2 regions of the Citrifermentans bemidjiense Bem genome follow, and region 2 is predicted to be linked to the other one. Evidence: riboswitches for the same ligand, from Rfam matches in the RefSeq annotation. Region 2 holds a riboswitch; the other holds the start of a gene.
What was found. A riboswitch is a leader RNA that binds a small molecule or an ion and turns the genes downstream of it on or off. The one in region 2 is predicted to bind magnesium.

Region 1 (4,919 bases), 1.4 Mb from region 2:
CTGCCTTCGCGCCCTTATGTAGCCGATAGGGCATTTACACAAAATCCTTCACACGCCCGACCCCGGGCAATAATGGATTGGGTGGGAATATGTCATATTCGAACCAGAAAATGACGGATTTGAATTCAAATACGTCACATTTAGAAAGAATGTGACGTATTTGAATTCAAAAATGACGCATTTGAAAAAAATGTGACGTATTTGGACCCAAAAATGACACATTTGGAAAAAATATGACATATTTGAATTGGAAAACGACATATTTAAAAAAAATGGGACCGATTCGACCCGTACACGCCCAATTCTCACTGACTTCATTAGATAAATTGACCGTTGCCTTTGTCTTGGGTAAATTGGGGCGATCTTATTGGGTAAGGCTACGGCATGATTGATGATATCAACAGGACTCTCTGGGTAACAGCCAACAAGCCGCACGCAAAGCAGGCCGGAATCCTGGCGGCTCTGCTCCCTCGCCCCCTCATCCTTTCCAGATGGAACCCTGTCTTCGCAGAAATACCCGTTGAAAGCCTGGTTCACCAACACCAACAGGAGTATTACGCCGCACTGAGTGAGAGCACGAAGCAAGGCGATTCGGCAGTCTTTGTCGAGTTTATGCTGGGAATGGTGCAACAGGCCATCGCCGAATCTCAGACCCCCCAAGTCACCGCGCAAGTCACACCGCAGATAGCACGCTTGCTTGAGGTACTCGTTGGAGAAATGTCTCGTGATAGCATTCAAAACGCGCTAGGGCTGAAGCACAGGGAATCCTTCCGTCAACTTTATCTAGTGCCCGCATTGGCGGATGGCTGGATCGAGATGACCATACCTGACAAGCCGAATAGTCGACTTCAGAAATACCGGCTGACCGAGCAGGGGAGGGCATGGCGTTCCGAGAGGATGAAAGGCAGGTAGAGTCGATGTCACAGATGTTCAGATGTGTTAAACAAGTTATAATTTCCACAGCTTTCAAAAACATTGACATTAAATGCTGTCGGAAGTATCTAAAACTGTTCCTCGTTAGCATGAGGCGTTTGCACAAACAGAGGCTACTGCCCAAAAACGTCGAAAGACGCCAATGGGTAGACCAGGGCTTGCCGGATTAAGGCTTGACCTAAGGTAGCTGGTTCTTCCTGACCTACGTTGTGCACTGCTGAAAACCTACGAGTGGGGAACCACGGCATGATATGTATCCAGGCCACGGTTCCCCGTGGCCTTTTTTCGTTGTACCCATGCCGAAACGAAAGGTGATGGTTATCTCAATTGGGCAGTCATAGTTGTATCTTAGGCAATCAATATCGTTCGTTCCGGCATTAATCCATACACCTCCGCTCTGTTATGGCCTTTGCTGACACGCGAACGTTGGCCATAACGGGGAATATCAGGCAACCTCTGCCATTCCCTCCATTACACACAATTCATCGCTGTCCTTTTTCCAGGGCATGCTCCTGCATGCGCGTGGATTTTGGTATGGTCTTGATTAGATTCGCACGGGCTTTGGTCTGTGTATCGGGGTGTCGCATGCAGATTACAACGGAGTTGTATGTCAGCTCAGTGCTGAACAAGCAGGTCATCAACCCGGCTGGTAAGTCGGTCGGGAAATTATGGGATATTGCCATTGTTCCTGGTGAAGGGCTGCCGGTCGTTACCGGACTCCTGATAAAAAAGGGGAAGAAAATCCATATTGCTTCCTGGCACTCGGTACTCCTGTTCAACCCGATTGTCGTATCAATTGCCGGAGCAATTGAAAAGATGCCCCTCTATGAACGGCAATCCGACGCGATTCTTTTGGCCCGTGATGTACTCGACAAGCAGATAGTGGATGTGAATGGTGCCAAGGTCGTCAGGGTTAATGACGTGAAACTTGCACCATACGGGAAAATGTTATGCATCTTCTCGGTCGATATAGGTTTCAGAGGTCTTTTGAGAAGGCTTGGTTACGAGAAGGTCTGGTCTCTTGTGCAGAAAGAGATTCCGCAGAAGGAAATCGGCTGGCAGTTTGTCAATGCTCTGGAAATAAACACTGCCGGACTCACCCTCTCCAAGGCCCGTGAGCAGTTGGCGGAAATGCATCCGGCTGACATCGCCGGTATCATATCTTCTATCCCGAGAGCGTCCATTCAAAACCTGCTGAACAATCTTGACTATGAAACAGCAGGGGAAGCCATTCATGAACTGGAGCCGGAACTTCGCACCCAGATAATCAGCCAATTGGACAGTGAACAGGCTTCTGACATCCTCGAAGAGATGCCGCCTGATGAAGCTGCCGATGTGCTGGGCGACTTGCCGGAAGAGATGGCGCAGGAACTGCTGGGATTGATGGACAAGGAAGAGGCAGATGAAATCCAGGAACTGATGGAGCATGAGGACGATACGGCTGGCGGTCTCATGACCAGCGAGTTCATTGCCATATCCGCTGAAACCACCGTGGCACAGGCTATGGAAGAATTGCGGCGGCAGGCGGAAGAAATTGAAATGCTTTATTATGCCTACGTTCTCGATGCCCAAGAAAAACTGGTCGGAGTTGTAAACTTCAGAGACCTGCTTATCAGCAATCCCGACCTTCCAGTATCCGAACTTATGACCGAACAGCTCAAGACGGTCACTGTCGATGCCGAGCCGGAAGATGTGCTGGAGTTGCTGGCTAAATACAACCTTGTTGCCGTTCCGGTACTTGAGGATGACAGGACGATGGCTGGTATTATTACCATAGACGATGTAGTTGAGCTGTTTCTCCCCTATGCCCTGAAGCGGAGACGGTACCCCTCGTAAGAGTGGCAACTTGCGAATAAAAGGCAAGACCGTATTTCAGGCATAGGAATGGAGAATAGATATGAAGCTCAACAAAAAAAACATCCTGATGTTTCTCGCAGTACTCGGGCCGGGGATAATCACGGCAAACGTAGATAATGATGCAGGCGGGATTACTACTTATTCTGTTGCCGGGGCGCAGTTCGGCTATTCGCTGCTCTGGACGTTGATTCCGATTACCGTTGCCCTGGTGGTTGTTCAGGAGATGGTTGCCCGAATGGGAGTGGTTACGGGTAAGACCCTTGCCGACCTGATACGGGAGCGGTTCGGCGTAAAGACCACCTTTTATCTGATGATTTGCCTGCTGCTTGCTGATTTGGGGAATACGGTTGCGGAGTTTGCCGGATGGGCGGCAAGCATGGAGATATTCGGGGTCAGCAAGTACATCTCAGTGCCGATAGGTGCTTTCTTGGTCTGGTGGCTGGTAGTGAAAGGTACCTACAGGATTGTAGAGAAGATATTCCTCTTCTCCTGTACCATCTTTGTCACCTACATCGTTTCGGCAGTTCTGGCTGCTCCACCATGGGCACAGGTGTTGACGGAAACAGTCAAGCCGACCTTCTCCATGAAACCGTCCTATCTGATGATGATTATCGGGGTGGTTGGAACAACTATTGCGCCATGGATGCAGTTCTATCTGCAATCGGCAGTGGTGGAAAAGAACATCAAGATAGAGCAGTACAAAGCAAGTCGTCTCGATGTCGTAGTCGGCTGCATTATCACTGATGTGGTGGCGTTTTTCATCATTGTCGCCTGTGGTGCAACCCTCTATGCCCACGGCATAACCATCAATGATGCTGCTGATGCGGCAAAAGCCCTTGAACCGCTGGCTGGGAAATATGCATCGGTGATGTTTGCCATCGGTCTGGCAAATGCCTCTCTGTTTGCCGCCTCAATTCTGCCGCTTGCTACTGCCTATTATGTTTGCGAAGGGATGGGGTGGGAATCCGGCATTGACCATAATTTCAAGACAGCACCGCAATTCATGTGGCTTTACACTGGACTAATCGCTATCGGTGCCCTGATCATTCTGTTCCCAAACGCCCCATTAGTGGCCATCATGCTCATCTCTCAGGTGGTTAACGGCGTGATGTTGCCGTTCGTTCTGATATTCATGCTGATTCTCATAAACAGCAAGAGCCTGATGGGAGAATATACCAACTCGAAATTCTACAACGTCATATCCTGGGCTACAGTATTGGTTATGGTCGTTCTGACCCTGGCACTGGTTGCAACTTCAATGACATAAAATTAATCTATGAACGTGATGTAGGGTCCGAAGTGGGGTTAAGGGCGGCGACGATGAGAGCCGGCACGAGAGGTGATGGAAGTTATGAAGACCCAGTACTACACCGCATCGAGTCTGGATGGATTTATCGCGACAGAGGACGACTCGTTGGAGTGGCTCTTTTCTCTTGGGAACCTGGAGGAGTCCAGCTACCCGGAATTCGTTGCTGAGGTTGGCGCACTGGCAATGGGATCGGCCACCTACGAGTGGATGGTCCGCAATGCAGCCAAGGTCGCTGCCGAGACCGGTTCTCCTTGGCCGTACACCCAGCCTGTATGGGTATTTACCAGTCGCGCACTCTCGGCAATTGAAGGTGCAGATATCAGGTTCGTGAAAGGCGACGTATGCCAGGTTCACAACGATATGCGTCTGGCCGCAAGGGCAAAGAACATCTGGATTGTCGGGGGCGGGGACTTGGCGGGTCAGTTCTATGATGCAGGGCTTCTGGACGAACTCATTATCCAGATTGGCTCGGTTACGCTGGGCAAAGGCAAGCAGTTGTTTCCGCGCCGTGTCCTGAGCCCGATCCTGCGCCTTTCCTCCGTTCGCCAGATGGGGACCGGCATGGTTGAACTGCGGTATGAGGTAGGGAAACAGGGTGGTAGTTAAAAAAAAGGCCGCTCCAGGGCGGCCATTTCGTTCCTGAGTGCTCTTTTATCTACAGCTGGATGAACTCTTTGGGCTCGGTGTTGGTGGCCATGGTCCAGACGGTCGCCACGCCGTTTCTCAACCTGTACACGGCCAACTGCTCGTACCCCACCTTGTCTATCCACGGCTTCAGGAAATCGCGCTTTTGCACTATCTCCTTCTTCAGTTCCAGGTC
Region 2 (4,919 bases):
CAAGCTCCACGTTTTCCAGCACGGTGAGCCAAGGGAAAAGGGCGAAGCTCTGGAACACCATGGCGAGCCCCTGCGTGGGGCCGGTGATAGGTTTGCCGCAGTAAAGGGCCTCTCCGCTGCCGGGCTGCGCGAGGCCTGAGATGATCCGCAAGAGCGTCGACTTGCCGGAGCCGGAGCGCCCTAAAAGCGCGACGATCTCCCCATCTGCGATGGTGAGGTTTACCCCGTCCAGCACCAGGTGCTCGCCCGAGTCGGACTTCTTGTACGACTTTCTTATGTTGCTCAGCTTGAGCAGCGGAACTTTATTGTCTGTCGCTTCCATCCTTCTTCTCCTCTAGCCGAGCCGGTAGCGGGTCTGGCTGACGGTGAACAGCCGCTCCCAGAAAAACCGGTTCAGTACCAAGACGTAAATACTCATGACTGCTATGCCCAGGGCGATGCGGGGGTAATCCCCTTTCTCGGTCCAGATGGCGATGTACGACCCGAGACCGGTTGCGGTAAGGGTCGTATTCCCCCAGGTGACGATCTCGGCGACGATGCTGGCGTTCCAGGTCCCCCCTGCAGCGGTGACGAGCCCGGTGACAAGCGATGGGAAAATGCCGGGGAGAAGCAGCGTTTTCCAAAGCTTCCACCCGGAGACGCCGAAGTTGCGGGCCGCCTCGCGCAGGTCGGTAGGGATGGCCGAGGCGCCGCCGATCACGTTGAAAAGGATGTACCACTGAGTCCCCAGGATCATCAGCGGGGCGGTCCAGATCTCCGGTGAGAGGTGGTAGTGGACCATGAAGAAGACCGCCACCGGGAAGAAAAGGTTCGCGGGGAACGCGGCCAGAAACTGCGCCAGGGGCTGGACTCTCGTCGCCCATTTCGGGTTGAGCCCGATATACACCCCGATGGGTACCCAGATCAGGCTGGCGATGATCAAAAGCACCGTGACCCGAACCAGGGTCAGGAAGCCGAGATAGAAGACCTTCCAAATTTCGGCGCCGTCTACCTCTCCCCCGACGAACTGGACCAAAAGCCACGCGCCCCCGGCGACGCCAATGGCTAGAAGCGCGTTCCAGGCAATTTCCTGCGCCTTGGGGATCGTGGCCTGCGTTGCGTCACGGAAGCTCGCGCGCTGCTTTCTCCTGGGGAGCAGGTCGGTGAGCCGGATCCACCGGTTGACCAGGAAACGTCCGGCGGCGCGCAGGAGCCTCGCGCGCTGGAACAGGGTCAGCACCCAGGAGCCGCTTCCCTCGCCGCTTTCGGTCGTTTCGAACTTGAACTTGTCGGCCCAGGCCACCATGGGGCGAAAGAGCAGCTGGTCGTAGACGAGGATCACCAGCAGCATGGTCAAAAGCGCCCAGCCGATGGCGGAGAGGCTGCGGTAGTGGATGGCCTGCGCCACGTAGGAGCCTATCCCGGGGAGGGTTACCGAAGTCTTCCCCACCGTGATCGCCTCCGACGCCACCACGAAGAACCATCCCCCCGAGACCGACATCATCATGTTCCAGATCAAGGGGGGCATGGCGAAGGGGGCATCCAGCTTCCAGAAGCGCTGCCAGGGAGAGAGCCCGAAGAGGACCGAGGCCTCGCTCAGGTCGGAGGGGATGGTCTTTAGCGACTGGTAAAAGCTGAAGGCCATGTTCCAGGCCTGGGAGGTGAAGATGGCGAAGATGGCGGCGCACTCCACCCCGAGAAGTTTTCCAGGGAACATGGCGATGAAGCCGGTGACGGTGACCGAGAGAAAGCCGAGGATGGGGACCGACTGGAGTATGTTCAAAAGCGGAACGAGTATCCGCTCGGCGCGGCGGCTCTTCGCCGCGAGCGTTCCGTAGCTGAAGGTGAAAAGGAGCGAAAACGCCAGTGCCGCCGCCATGCGCAAGACGGTGCGCAGCGCGTACTCGGGGAGGTTAACGGGGTCGAGCGAAAGGGGGATCTGCTCACCCGGCATATAGGGTATCCCCATCTCGCGGCTGCCCCAGGCAAAGAGCGTGACGAGCCCCATGACCATGAGAAAGGCGGCCAGGTCCCAAAAGTTGGGAGCGGCTCTTCCTGTTGTTTTACTGAACGGTGTCGACCGGTTGGCCATCCTGCTTCCTCCGTGCTGCCGGATACTCTACCCCTTTTGCGTAAAGGCGCAGCTATCCGGACGCGGGTCGTCCTGGCCTCATGCCGGAGCACGCGCGGACAGACCCCTACTGCCGATGCGCTCAAGCATCGCACAGTGAGAATGATTAATTGACGGAAGTCGGGAAACAGGTCCCTGGACTCCTCGCTTCGGCTGTTCCCCGCGGCGCGGCAGGAGAACCGGAAGCAGGCCCAGGTTAGGGGGGAAGCTTCGGAAAGGCTACTGCCGGAACTGCGGGATGAGTAAGTGATAGTCGCTACTATGACTGTCCAATGTGAAAAACCACCACCTTTTTTGTCGTGATATGAAAAAGCAAAAGGCCATGGGGGACCATGGCCTTATTTCTGGCGCGGATTCCCCTCTCGTAGGTTTTCGGCAGTGCGCAACGTAGGTCCCGGGGGACCAGCTACCTTGGGTCAAGCCTTAAGCCGGCAAGACCTGGTCTACCCGTTGGCGTCTTTCGACGTTTCCGGGCAGTAGCCTGTGTTTGAGCAAACGCCTCATCGTAACGAGGAACCCGTCCTGTTTATACCGACCCTCGCGGAATGTCAACTAAAGGATTTTTATCAGTATCGCGGTGGCGCCGAGGATGAGCAGCCGGTGCCGGAGCAGCGCCGCCGGCGGGAGCCCGTCCAGGCGCTGCAGCCGGGCCAGCACCACCCAGGAAAAGAGCGCCGCCAAAAGGATAATCGGGTAGATGAGCAGGCGCAGCGTCCCAAGTTCCGGGGTGAGCGCCGTGGCATCGAGGAAATTTTCCGCTCCCAGGGCCGAAACGGCGAGCGGGACCAGCCTGGCGCCCCCCTCCACCAGCGGACGGAAGAAGATCAGGAATAGACCCGCGGCGGCGAGAGGGAGGTAGGCGAGCCCGCTGCTGGTGAAGACGGAACGCCAGCGGGCGCCGCGCACAGCCACCGAAGCGATGAGGGCAAGGAAGGTGAACCCGGCGACGAGGCAAAGCGCCAGCAGGTAGTCCTCCAGGGTCCAGAGGGTGCGCGGGAAGAGTTCCGGTTGCCGCCCGGCCAAAAGCGGGGTCCCCTTGGCGGCGATCACCGCGCCCAGCAGGGTGACGCTGAAAAACGCCTCCCTGAAGCCGCGCCGGGCCTTGTTGAACACGCCGCAGGTCGGGTTCCTCAGGTCGAGCTGCATCGAGTGGTGCGGACAGTTGCGGACGCAGTTGAGACAGAGGACGCAGTGGTCGGAGCTGTCGACGCCGGAGGGGTGCAGCCCCATGGGGCAGGCCTTCTCCTTGATGCAGTCGTCCACCCGGCACCTGCTCAGGCAGACGTTGTGGTTGCTGTGCATCTCCAGCGGCGAGATGCGCGATACGAGGCTCACGATGCGCCCCAGCGGGCAGAGGAACTTGCACCAGCCGCGACGGCCGATCACCAGGTCGGCGCTCACCGTCGCCGTCAGCATGCCGCTCAGCAACAGCCCCGTGGCCGCTGCGTGGGAGAACATCCCGGTCGCCTGCTCCATCAGGAGGATCAGCACCAGTGCGGCGAAACTGAGCGACGGCCCGAAACTGCGCAGCCACGGTGCCGGGTCGCGCACCACACGGCTGGTGACCCCAAGCCGTTCGCCGATCGCTTCCATCGGACAGAAGCTGCACCAGCCGCGGGCGAAGAGGAAAGCGGTGAGTATCAGCGCGGGCCATCCCAGGGTCCAGGCCGCAAGGTTCGCCGCGTTGTCCGAAGCGGGGCCGAGCAGGGTGTACAGGGTGATCAGCAGGAACGCCGGTACGGTCAGCCAGCGCAGCACCTTCGGGAAACGCGGGTTCCAGGCGAGCCGCTCCAGGGAGGGAAGCGTCAAGAGGTTGAAGCGGCCGTCCTCGAAGGGGTGCCCCTGGAGGGAGATGTGCTCGGGCTGAATCTCCGTGTCGCTGCAGACCACCACGGCGCGGCTCACGACCTGGTACAGTTCGGTGGCGTTGAGGGGCCAGTCGTGGTCTACCAGGCGGTTCAGGGCGTCTTGGGAGAGCCGGCGCACGTTGCGGTTGTGCTTGGCGTTGAGAGAGGCGAGGAGGCTCTTCGCGATGACGGGGATGTCCTTCTTGCGCTCGCGCAGCGGGGCTAACTCCACGGTTTCGCCGCAGAGCTTTCGGTACAGCTCTCCGTTGAACTTGCCGCTGTCGATCAGGGGCTCCAGGGCCTTGCCGCTGGTGGCTATGATCCTCACCCGGGCGCTGCGTAGTTTGGTCTCGCCCCTTCTGGTGAAGTGCCCGGTGTCGAGGAAATCGACCAGCTCCTCCTGCACCGCAAGGGCCAGGCAGTCGACGTTGCGCAGGATCATGTCGCCCCCTGCGGCAAGCTCGATCATCCCCCTTCTCACCCGCCGCGCATAGACCGCCCCCTGCGAAGCATGGCCGAAAAGCGCCGCCTCCTGGGCGAGACCTAGCAGCACACCCCTTTGGGAGGCGCCCTCGGCTGGCTCGTTTTCCTCTTCCAGTACCGGCGGGGGGGAGGCGCAGTCCAGGAAAAGGACGGGGCGGTCGGCTTCGCTGTGGAAGTGGATCAGCCGGGCGGCGAGATCCTTCCAGGTGCCGGGCTCGCCCAGGATGAGGACGTGGCTGCGGGTGCCGCCCAGCTGCTGCAGGCGTTGGTTTAAAAGGCGCACCCAGTGCGAGGCGCCGGGGAACTGGCCGAACTCGGGAAGCAACTGCCAGCCGATGATGTTGGTGATCACCTCGCGGTGTTCGCTTTCCTCGCGCTGGTGGCGGTGCGCCCAGCTACCCAGCTGCGCCGCGAAGATCCGGCTCAGGTTGGCGTAGAGCGCGGGGATTTGGTCCAGAAGCTCTTCGAAATCCTCCCGG

Region 1: linked by a shared signal. The riboswitch ahead of GBEM_RS16155 (magnesium transporter) and the one ahead of GBEM_RS02125 (ABC transporter permease) in region 2 are both predicted to bind magnesium.

What each region holds. Positions count from the first base shown of each region.
Region 1 is NC_011146.1:3,728,698-3,733,616, reverse strand. It holds gene GBEM_RS16165 (Fic family protein) at 385-912, shown strand; M-box (ykoK) riboswitch at 1,007-1,176, shown strand; gene GBEM_RS16155 (magnesium transporter) at 1,519-2,769, shown strand; gene GBEM_RS16150 (Nramp family divalent metal transporter) at 2,831-4,057, shown strand; gene GBEM_RS16145 (dihydrofolate reductase family protein) at 4,133-4,705, shown strand; gene GBEM_RS16140 (pyridoxamine 5'-phosphate oxidase family protein) at 4,755-4,919, opposite strand, start outside.
Region 2 is NC_011146.1:509,134-514,052, forward strand. It holds gene GBEM_RS02120 (ABC transporter ATP-binding protein) at 1-322, opposite strand, end outside; gene GBEM_RS02125 (ABC transporter permease) at 335-2,071, opposite strand; M-box (ykoK) riboswitch at 2,461-2,630, opposite strand; gene GBEM_RS02130 (sigma 54-interacting transcriptional regulator) at 2,663-4,919, opposite strand, start outside.